Regions from separate parts of the Burkholderia sp. Ac-20353 genome, predicted to be linked through region 1. Evidence: predicted binding sites of a transcription regulator. Region 1 holds the regulator's gene; the other holds the start of a gene.
What was found. Region 1 encodes LexA, which represses DNA repair genes until DNA is damaged. Its sites were predicted from a motif close to ACTGTATNNNNATACAGT; they were not measured.
Positions count from the first base shown of each region.

Region 1 (4,452 bases):
CAGGATCGTCTTGCCGCGCGCGAGCAGCGAGCGCAACCGTTCCCACATCAGATGCCGCGCCTGCGGATCGAGCCCGGTCGTCGGCTCGTCGAGCACCAGCACATCCGGATCGTTGACGAGCGCGCGGGCGAGCGTCAGGCGCCGCTTCATGCCGCCCGACAGCTCGCTGACCTTCGCGTCCGCCTTGTTCTCGAGCTTCGCGAATTCGAGCAGTGACGGCACGAGTGCACGCGCCTCGTGCGCGGACAGGCCGAAATAGCGGCTGAACACCAGCAGATTCTCGCGAACCGTGAAATCCGGGTCGAGATTGTCGAACTGCGGGACGACGCCGACGCGCTGCCGTGCATGACGCGCGCGTGACGGAACCGGCTCGCCGCATAGCGAGATTGCGCCGGCATCGGGGTACGCAATGCCAAGCAGCATTTTCAGCGTCGTCGTTTTGCCGGCGCCGTTCGGTCCGAGCAGGCCGTAGCACTCTCCGGCATGCACGCGAAAGGAGAGACCATTGACGACGAGCTTGTCGCCATAGCGCTTTTCGACGTTCTGAAAATCGATCGGTGCGACGGCCATGAGCGGGATTGTCGTTGGAGGTGTAGCGTGCAATTGTGTCCGGTGGGCGCGTCCGCGAAAACCGGTGCATGAACGGTCTGGCCCGCGGTTCGGCCGGCGAGATTTCGCGATGCGCACGCGCAATGCGAATGTGCGATACCGACGGGCCATTCTAGTGCATCGGCTGCGTCTCTTCAGGGCGCGCATGCACGATGTGCGGGCGGTGTGCGGTGGATCATGCACTGCATCATCGCGAACAGGCCGCATGGGGCAAATCAGCGTTTTCCATCCCTTGCGTCCTGAATTGCGGCGCACCATGATGATTGCGTAGGGTTCGATGTCGCGATAGGGAGGTTTCATGGCTAGCTACAACAAGATTCTGCTGTGCTACGACGGCACGCTCGAGGGACGCAAGGCGTTGCGTTGCGGTGCCAATCTCGCGCTGGACCTGAAGGCCGAGACGCATCTGCTGTCGGTCGTCGACATGCGTTCGAGCATTGCGCAAAGCGCGGGCTTGCTGACCGATGTCGCGTGCGGCCGCTTCGAGGAAACCGCGCGCGAAATCCTGCAGGAAGGCGTCGACTGGCTGCGCGAACGGGGCTTGCAGGCCGAAGGCCATTTCGCGTTCGGCTACCCGATCGACGAGATCGCGAATCTCGCGTCGGAGCTGAAAGTCGACCTGATCGTGGTCGGCCACCGCTGCCGCAGCGGGCTGTCGAGATGGTGGATGGGGTCGGGCAATACGCAACTGCTCGATCGCGTGAATTGCAGCATCCTCGTGGCCTGCTCGTCGGCCGAGGAACAGAAGGCCGAAATCGCCCGCGAACGCGAGGCTGCCGCGGCGACCAAATGACCGTCTGACCGTCTGACCGTCTGACCGTCTGACCGTCTGACCGTCTGACCGGCGCCGGCTTCACGCCGCGCGCCGGATGCGGCCGGCAGCGGCTTGCTGCCGGCTCAGCCGTGCAGATCGATCGCGGCCAGCTTCCACGAAAACAGGCCTTCTCTGTGGAAGATCGCCGCGTAGCGCGCGCCGTCGACGTTACGCTGGTAAGTCACGACAAACTCGTCGATATTCCGATATCCGGCACTCGTTGGCCGTCGCTCTGGCGGATTTGCTTGCGCGTGGTCGGTCGCCGCAGATGATGGGGCGGCCGGCGCGCTGCCAGCAGGCGGAGTTGCAGCACTGGAAGCACTGGCAGCCTGCGTGCCGGAGGCGCTGCCCGACGGTCGTGCTGTCCATTCAGGCGGACGCTCGCCGGGATTGCCGCGAGGCGGAATGCCGCTCATCAGCGCAGCGACGCCTTCGGGCGTCGCATACGCGTCAACCAGCGGCCCGATCAACGCAGAGCCGATCAACGCCCCGATTACCGCGAACGGATTGTTGTCGTGCCGCTTTGCGTCGATCCGGCGCATCAACTCGTCGGTGACCTGCTGTTTGAGACTGATGCGCAGCGCCGGAAAATCGACATATTCGCTGACCGCTTGCGCGTCGCGTGCGTCGATCGCCGCTTTCAGGCGACCGAGCGCGACGTACGGTGACGCATATCCGTAGCCGATCGCCGCCAGCACGGCGGCCACCAGCGCGACGATCAACAGGGGCTTGAGCCGCTTCGAGCGGCCCGCTGCGTGATTCACGGTGCCTCCGGTGCGGGAATGATCCGCAATCAGAGACCACCGTGCGCGGCCGAATGTTCCTCCGCAATGCAGCGATCGATCATCCGACAGACCGCATCGATCGTGCCGACCATGATCAGCCGCGACCGGCCGTGATAGACGCGCACCGGCGCACGACGCGCGGGTTCGGCGTGATTCAGGCCGGCGTTCAGCGACACCCGCGCGAACGCGGGCAGTGCCGACGGCAGCAGCGACGCCTGCTGTTCGGCTGCGACTTCTGGACCGACGGGCGCCGCGGACAGCGGCGCGCATGGCGTGCGGCCGCGCAGGTGACGCAGACGGCCGAATTGACGGAAAGGCAGCAGGCGGGCAAGGCGTTCCATGGTGTTCTCCTGAGCGAGACGGATTGTCAGAATTCGCCCGAGCGGATCAGCCCGACGGCGATGCCTTCCAGCGCGAATTCCGCGCTGCCGGCCTTGACGAAGATGTTTTCGTAATCAGGGTTCTCCGCGATCAGCTCGAGGCCGCCGGGGCGGCGCTTCAGGCGCTTGACCGTGACGTCGTCGCCGAGGCGGGCGACGATGATCTGGCCGTCCTTCGCTTCCGTGCGCTTCTGCACCGCGAGGAGGTCGCCGTCGAGGATGCCCGCGTCGCGCATCGACAGCCCGCGGACCTTCAGCAGGTAATCGGGCTTGCTGGAGAACAGCGCGGGATCGCACGCGAAATGCTGCGAGATGTGCTCCTGCGCGAGGATCGGGCTGCCTGCCGCGACCCGGCCGACGAGCGGCAGCGACAACTGCATCAGGCCCGCATGCGGCAGCGTGAACTGGTGCGGCGCGTCGTCGCCGCCGAGCAGGCGGATGCCGCGCGACGCGCCGGCCGCCAGCTCGATCACGCCTTTGCGCGCAAGCGCGCGGAGATGCTCTTCGGCCGCATTCGGCGAGCTGAAGCCCAGCTCGGCCGCGATCTCGGCACGGGTGGGCGGATAGCCGGAGCGCTCGATCGCGCGGCGGATCAAGTCGAACACTTGCTGCTGACGGGCGGTGAGTTTGGTCATGGCAGAACTGTATGGATAGACAGTGAGCTGTATTTTTATACAGTACTTCGCGAATTTCAAGTGTTACGTGAGGTTCGTCGCAATCACGTCGATTCCGGCGCGATCGCGCGACGTCCGGACGCCGGTTCGTTCGCTGCAACCGTCGATTCCGTCTGCGTTAGCACTTTTCAATATTAAAAAATGAGGAACGATTATTTTTAATAATGTAAGCCGTTCGCTAGACTGGCCCGCAGATCGCAAGACCGACAACATGACGGACAACACGGGAGAAGCACGGATGGTGAAGCGCAACACGGGGCTGGTGAGCGGGGTACGCCGCTTGATCACGACATTCGCGCTGGGCGCGGCCGCAGTGCTCGGCGTCGCGGCGCACGCCCACGCCGATACGACGTTCCTGAATGTGTCGTACGACCCGACACGCGAGCTGTACCAGGATTTCAACCAGGCGTTCGGCAAGGAGTGGAAGGCGAAGACGGGCGAGACCGTCAACTTCAAGCAGTCGCATGGCGGATCGGGCGCGCAGGCGCGCTCGGTGCTCGACGGGCTGCAGGCGGACGTCGTCACGCTCGCGCTCGCGTACGACATCGACGCGCTCGCGAACAAGGGGCTCGTCAACAAGGACTGGCAGAAGCGCCTGCCGGACAACGCGTCGCCGTACGCGTCGACGATCGTGTTCCTGGTGCGCAAGGGCAACCCGAAAGGCATCAAGGACTGGGACGACCTGACGAAGACGGGCGTGTCGATCGTCACGCCGAACCCGAAGACATCGGGCGGCGCGCGCTGGAACTACCTGGCCGCATGGGCGTACGCGGTGCACAAGCCGGGCGGCAACGAGCAGAGCGCGAAGGACTTCATCACGAAGCTCTACAGGAATGCGGGCGTGCTCGATTCCGGCGCGCGCGGCGCGACGACGAGCTTCGTGCAACGCGGCATCGGCGACGTGCTGATCGCGTGGGAGAACGAGGCGTTCCTGTCGTTGAAGGAATTCGGCCCCGACAAGTTCGAGATCGTCGTGCCGTCGGTGAGCATCCTCGCGGAGCCGCCGGTCGCGGTGGTCGACAAGGTGGTCGACAAGAAGGGCACGCGCAAGCTCGCCGACGCGTACCTGAATTTCCTGTACAGCCCGCAGGGCCAGGAGATCGCCGCGCGCAACTACTACCGGCCGCGTTCGAAGAACGTGCCGGCGGAGCTGACGAAGCAGTTCCCGAAACTGAAGCTGTACACGGTCG
Region 1 covers NZ_JAAGPL010000044.1:9,477-13,928, reverse strand. Annotated here, with positions in the region: gene nodI (nodulation factor ABC transporter ATP-binding protein NodI) at 1-570, opposite strand, end outside; gene G3N94_RS15450 (universal stress protein) at 908-1,402, shown strand; gene G3N94_RS15445 (DUF2939 domain-containing protein) at 1,507-2,187, opposite strand; gene G3N94_RS15440 (hypothetical protein) at 2,217-2,549, opposite strand; gene lexA (transcriptional repressor LexA) at 2,576-3,223, opposite strand; gene G3N94_RS15430 (sulfate ABC transporter substrate-binding protein) at 3,501-4,452, shown strand, end outside.

Region 2 (4,452 bases), on a different contig from region 1:
CGGGTGCCGCCGCCGATCGCGGGCGGGTCGCTGGCCGGGAACGTCTCTTCGAGCCCTTCGTCGATGCGCTCCTCCGTCTTGTCGTCAGACGGTTTGCGCTGCGACGCGGACAGCGAAAACGAGCCCGTGGCCACCGAATCGTGCGCGCGGCTGCCGGTAGCGTGAACGGTCATGATCGAACCTCCTTGATCGGTGAATGGCGGTGCGCAAGCGGCGTATCCGTTGGCTGTCGCGGGTACTGCGGTTGCGCGCCGTCGGGAACGGCCGGCGGCGCGGTAAGCGTGCGCCGCCGGCAACGGAGAGAGGCAAGCGTGATGAAGACACCCAGAGAAAGTCTACGTTACGACGCGAACGTCTGCGGGGGTGATTTCGAACACAGGCGCGAGCGCTTCGCGGCCATCGTGCGCATGGGCGCAGCGCAGGTATGCCGCTTCCGACCACCGTGCGAAACCTGAAAGGAGGACTGCCATGGACATTCATGTGCAATCGCCAGACAAGCGCGCGATCGCGCAGGTGCTGGGCCGCTATTTCGAATCGCGCTCGCTGCGATATCACATCGAGGAACTGCAGGGCGGCGTGCTGCATATCGGTTTTCGTGCAAGCGGCCGGCCGGTCGCGGTGACCGTGTCGTTCGACGATGCCGCGTACGACGCGTACACGCACTGGGACGCGAGCCAGAAACAGTTCGCGCTCGGGCGGCTCGCGGACGGCTTCGCGCGAATGATGGCGAAGCGCAGCCCGGCAGCGCTTGCTGGCGACTATCACGTCGACCGCTTCTGACCCCGTCGAAGCCCGCTGATCCCCCTGATCCCCCTGATCCCGCGCGCCGCGCGGATCCGGCGCCGGCAGACCGCCGGCCTGCGTGATCGCCAGCCAAGTGCCCACGTGCAGCGGGCGCTTTGCGCACCGCGCGCGCGTCGCGTAGGATGTTCACTTATTCAGCGTATGCTGCGTTCGTAGCGCCCGCCACCCGCTCGTGCGGCAGGCAATGCGCGACGCAATCCCTCTGTCATCACGCAATCGACGGATGCTGCCTATGGTTTTCGCTCGCCTGTCGCAGTCCGCCGGCTCACGCCGGCTCGTATCGGGTCTGTCGACGGCCGCGGCGCTCGCGGCTGGTGGTGTTCAGCACGCGTCGGCCCAAACGCCGTCGCCGCTCGGCGAGTGGCAGTACTCGGCCGGCGTGCCCCTCGAAAAAATGTTCGACCCGAACCTGCCGACCTGGCAGGTCGCCGTCGGCGCGGGGATGACGCTGCAGCCACGCTACGCGGGCTCCGACCGCTACCGCGTGATGGGCGGGCCGAACCTCGACGTTCGCTATCGCGACCTGTTCTTCATCTCGACCGGCGAGGGCGTCGGCGCGAACGTGCTGCGCGGGCCGAACTGGCGCGTCAGCCTGTCCGTCGGCTACGACCTCGGGCGTCGCTCGGCGGACGATCTCGGCCACCTGAACGGCCTCGACAACATCAATGCGGCCCCCGTCCTCAAGCTGTCGGCCGATTACGTGATCTCGAAGGAATTCCCGCTCGTGCTGCGCGCGGACGTGCGGCGCAGCGTCGGCGGGTCGAACGGCTGGACCGGCGACCTGTCCGCATACATGCCGATGCCGGGCAGCAATGAGAACTTCTTCTGGTTCGCGGGGCCGACCGTGTCGTTCGCCGACGCGCGCTACATGAACAGCTGGTTCGGCGTCAGCGACGCCGCGGCTGCGCGCTCGGGGCTGCCGCGCTATTCGTCGGGGGCAGGGATCAAGTCGGTCGGCGCGGGCGTGACGATGGTCTGGTTCCTGAACAAGCACTGGTTCCTGACGGCGGACGGTGCAATCGAGCAGCTCGTCGGGCGCGCGTCGAGCAGCCCGGTCACGCAGCAGACGACGAACGGCGTGCTCGACCTGTCGGTCAATTACCAGTTCTGACGAGGTAACGGCAGGCGATGGAGATTCCTCCGGCCGAACTGCGACGGCCCTGAGTGAGGCATGGCAATGCGGGCGGCGCGCGGTTCATACATCGCGCACGCAGGGACGCGCAGCCCGACGCCTGTCGGTCACCGTTCCCGGCGTGACATTTGTTATGATTCGCACCTGTACAAACGTACAGTGACCAAGCTCCGTGACACCCGCTTCGCCGCCACCTCCGGCGTTCTACTACCTGACCAATTTCGAGCGGGCGCTTGCCTGGCTCGACGAGCGCTACGACGACGTGCTCGACGATAGCGAGCGGGCGTTTCTGCAGGCCTTTGCGTCGCTGCCGCAGGCGTCGCGCGCGCTGCTCGTGCGGATGCTGATGCGCAACGGGCCGGATTTTCGCGCGAGCAAGCTCCGGTACGACGAGATCGGCTGCGCGGTCGACGCGGCCGCGCCGCTCGTCGCGCTCGGCTGGGTCGATCCGGCGCCGCCGCTGACGCTCGACGAAGTGTTCTCGCTGTCCACCAAGGCCGAATTGCTGCAAATGTTCCCGGTGCTCGGCGCGCATGCGGGCGCGCGGAAGACCGAATGGCTCGACCTGCTGCGGCCCGCGCACGATGCCGCGCAGCCGTTCGATCGGTGGTTGCTGGGGGGCGGCGATCCGCCGAGCGACCATTCCGGGGCCGGCCATCCGTCAACCGGGGACCACGTGCTGCGCGTGACGGTCGGCGCGCTGTGCGACCGGTTACGGCTGATGTTCTTCGGCAACCTCTACCAGGACTGGAGCGAATTCGTGCTCGCCGATCTCGGCGTGTTCCAGTACGAAAGCGTGCCATTCGCGCCGTCGTCGCGTGCGTTCCAGCAGCGCGCCGACGTCGATACGTATCTCGCGCTGCATGCGTGCCGCGCCGCGCTCGATGCGTGGCCCGACGACGCGCCGTTCGACCCGCTCCTCGACCTGATCGATACGGTCGAATGCGTGCAGCCGTGGCTCGCGACGCGCCGCGCGAAGCTGCTGTTCACGCTCGGCCAGGCGTGTGAGCGTCGTCAAGCATGGCCGCTCGCGCTCGATGCGTATGCGCGCAGCGCGTGGCCCGGCAGCCGTCACCGGCGGATCCGCGTGCTCGAGCGCTGCGGTCGTGACGACGATGCGCTCGCGCTGGCGCTCGATGCGCGCGACGCATTCGAAAGCGACGAGGAGCGGCAGCGCGTCGAACGGATGCTGCCGCGCTTGCAGCGCCGCCTCGGCCGCGCGGTCGAGCGGGCTGCCGCCGCGCCGGACGTGCCGCGCGAAACGCTCGTGCTCGTGCGGCCCGACGCGTTCGAAAGCGTCGAATTCGCGGTGCGCGATCATCTCGCGCAACCCGGCGCGCCGGTCCATTATGTCGAGAACACGCTGATCAACTCGCTGTTCGGCCTGCTGTGCTGGGAACCCGTGTTCGCGGCCGTGCCGGGCGCGTTCTTCCATCCGTTCCAGCGCGGGCCGGCCGACCTGCATGCGCCCGATTTCGCCGCGCGCCGCGCGGACGCGTTCGACGCGTGTTTCGCGCATCTCGATTCGGGCGCGTATCGCGACACGATCCGGCACCATTACGCGACGAAGGCGGGCGTGCAATCGCCGTTCGTGTTCTGGGGCGTGCTCAGCCCGGAATTGCTCGAAGAGGCGCTCGCCTGCCTGCCGCCCGAGCATTTGCGTCTCTGGTTCGCGCGCCTCGTCGCGGACATTCGCAGCAATCGCTCGGGGCTCCCCGATCTCGTCCGGTTCTGGCCCGGCGAACGGCGCTACGAACTGATCGAGGTGAAAGGGCCCGGCGACCGGCTGCAGGACAACCAGACCCGCTGGCTCGGCTACTGCATCGCGCACGGGATGCCCGTGCGGGTCGTCGACGTCGAATGGGCGGGCGAAACCGTCGCGCACGCCGACGCGGCGGGGCTACCTGCATGAGCTATGTCGTCGCGGTGCGGGCGATGTGCGAATTCACCGCGCGGCGCGGCGATCTCGACCTGCGCTTCACGCCCGCGCCGACCGCGCTCGAGGGGATCGCCGGGCACGGCACGGTGACGTCGCGTCGCGGCGCGCGCTATGAAACCGAGATTGCGCTGGCGGGCACGTGGGGCATGCTCACGGTGCGCGGCCGCGCGGACGGCTACGATCCCGTGTCGAACCGGCTCGAGGAAATCAAGACCTACCGGGGCGACCTCGACGCGATGCCCGCGAACCACCGCGCGCTGCATTGGGCGCAGGCAAAGGTGTACGCGCATCTGCTGTGCGAGACGCGCGGGCTCGCGGAGATCACCGTTGCGCTCGTGTACTTCGAGATCGTGTCCGAACGCGAGACCGTGCTCGAGGAAACGCTGCCGGCGAGCGCGCTCGCGGCTTTCTTCGCCGAGCAGTGCGCGTGCTTCGTCGGCTGGGCCGAACGCGAAACCGCGCATCGCGACGCGCGCGACGCGGCGCTGCGCGCGCTGCAGTTTCCGCACGGGCAGTTCCGCAGCGGCCAGCGCGAACTGGCGGTTGCCGTGTATCGGGCCGCGCGCGACGAACGCTG
Region 2 covers NZ_JAAGPL010000105.1:11,414-15,865, reverse strand. Annotated here, with positions in the region: gene G3N94_RS25815 (hypothetical protein) at 1-173, opposite strand, end outside; gene G3N94_RS25810 (hypothetical protein) at 469-780, shown strand; gene G3N94_RS25805 (MipA/OmpV family protein) at 1,028-1,915, shown strand; gene G3N94_RS25800 (VRR-NUC domain-containing protein) at 2,109-3,848, shown strand; gene G3N94_RS25795 (helicase C-terminal domain-containing protein) at 3,845-4,452, shown strand, end outside.
Region 2: a site for LexA is predicted at 2,080-2,097, ahead of G3N94_RS25800 (VRR-NUC domain-containing protein). Genes of this name have one in related genera too.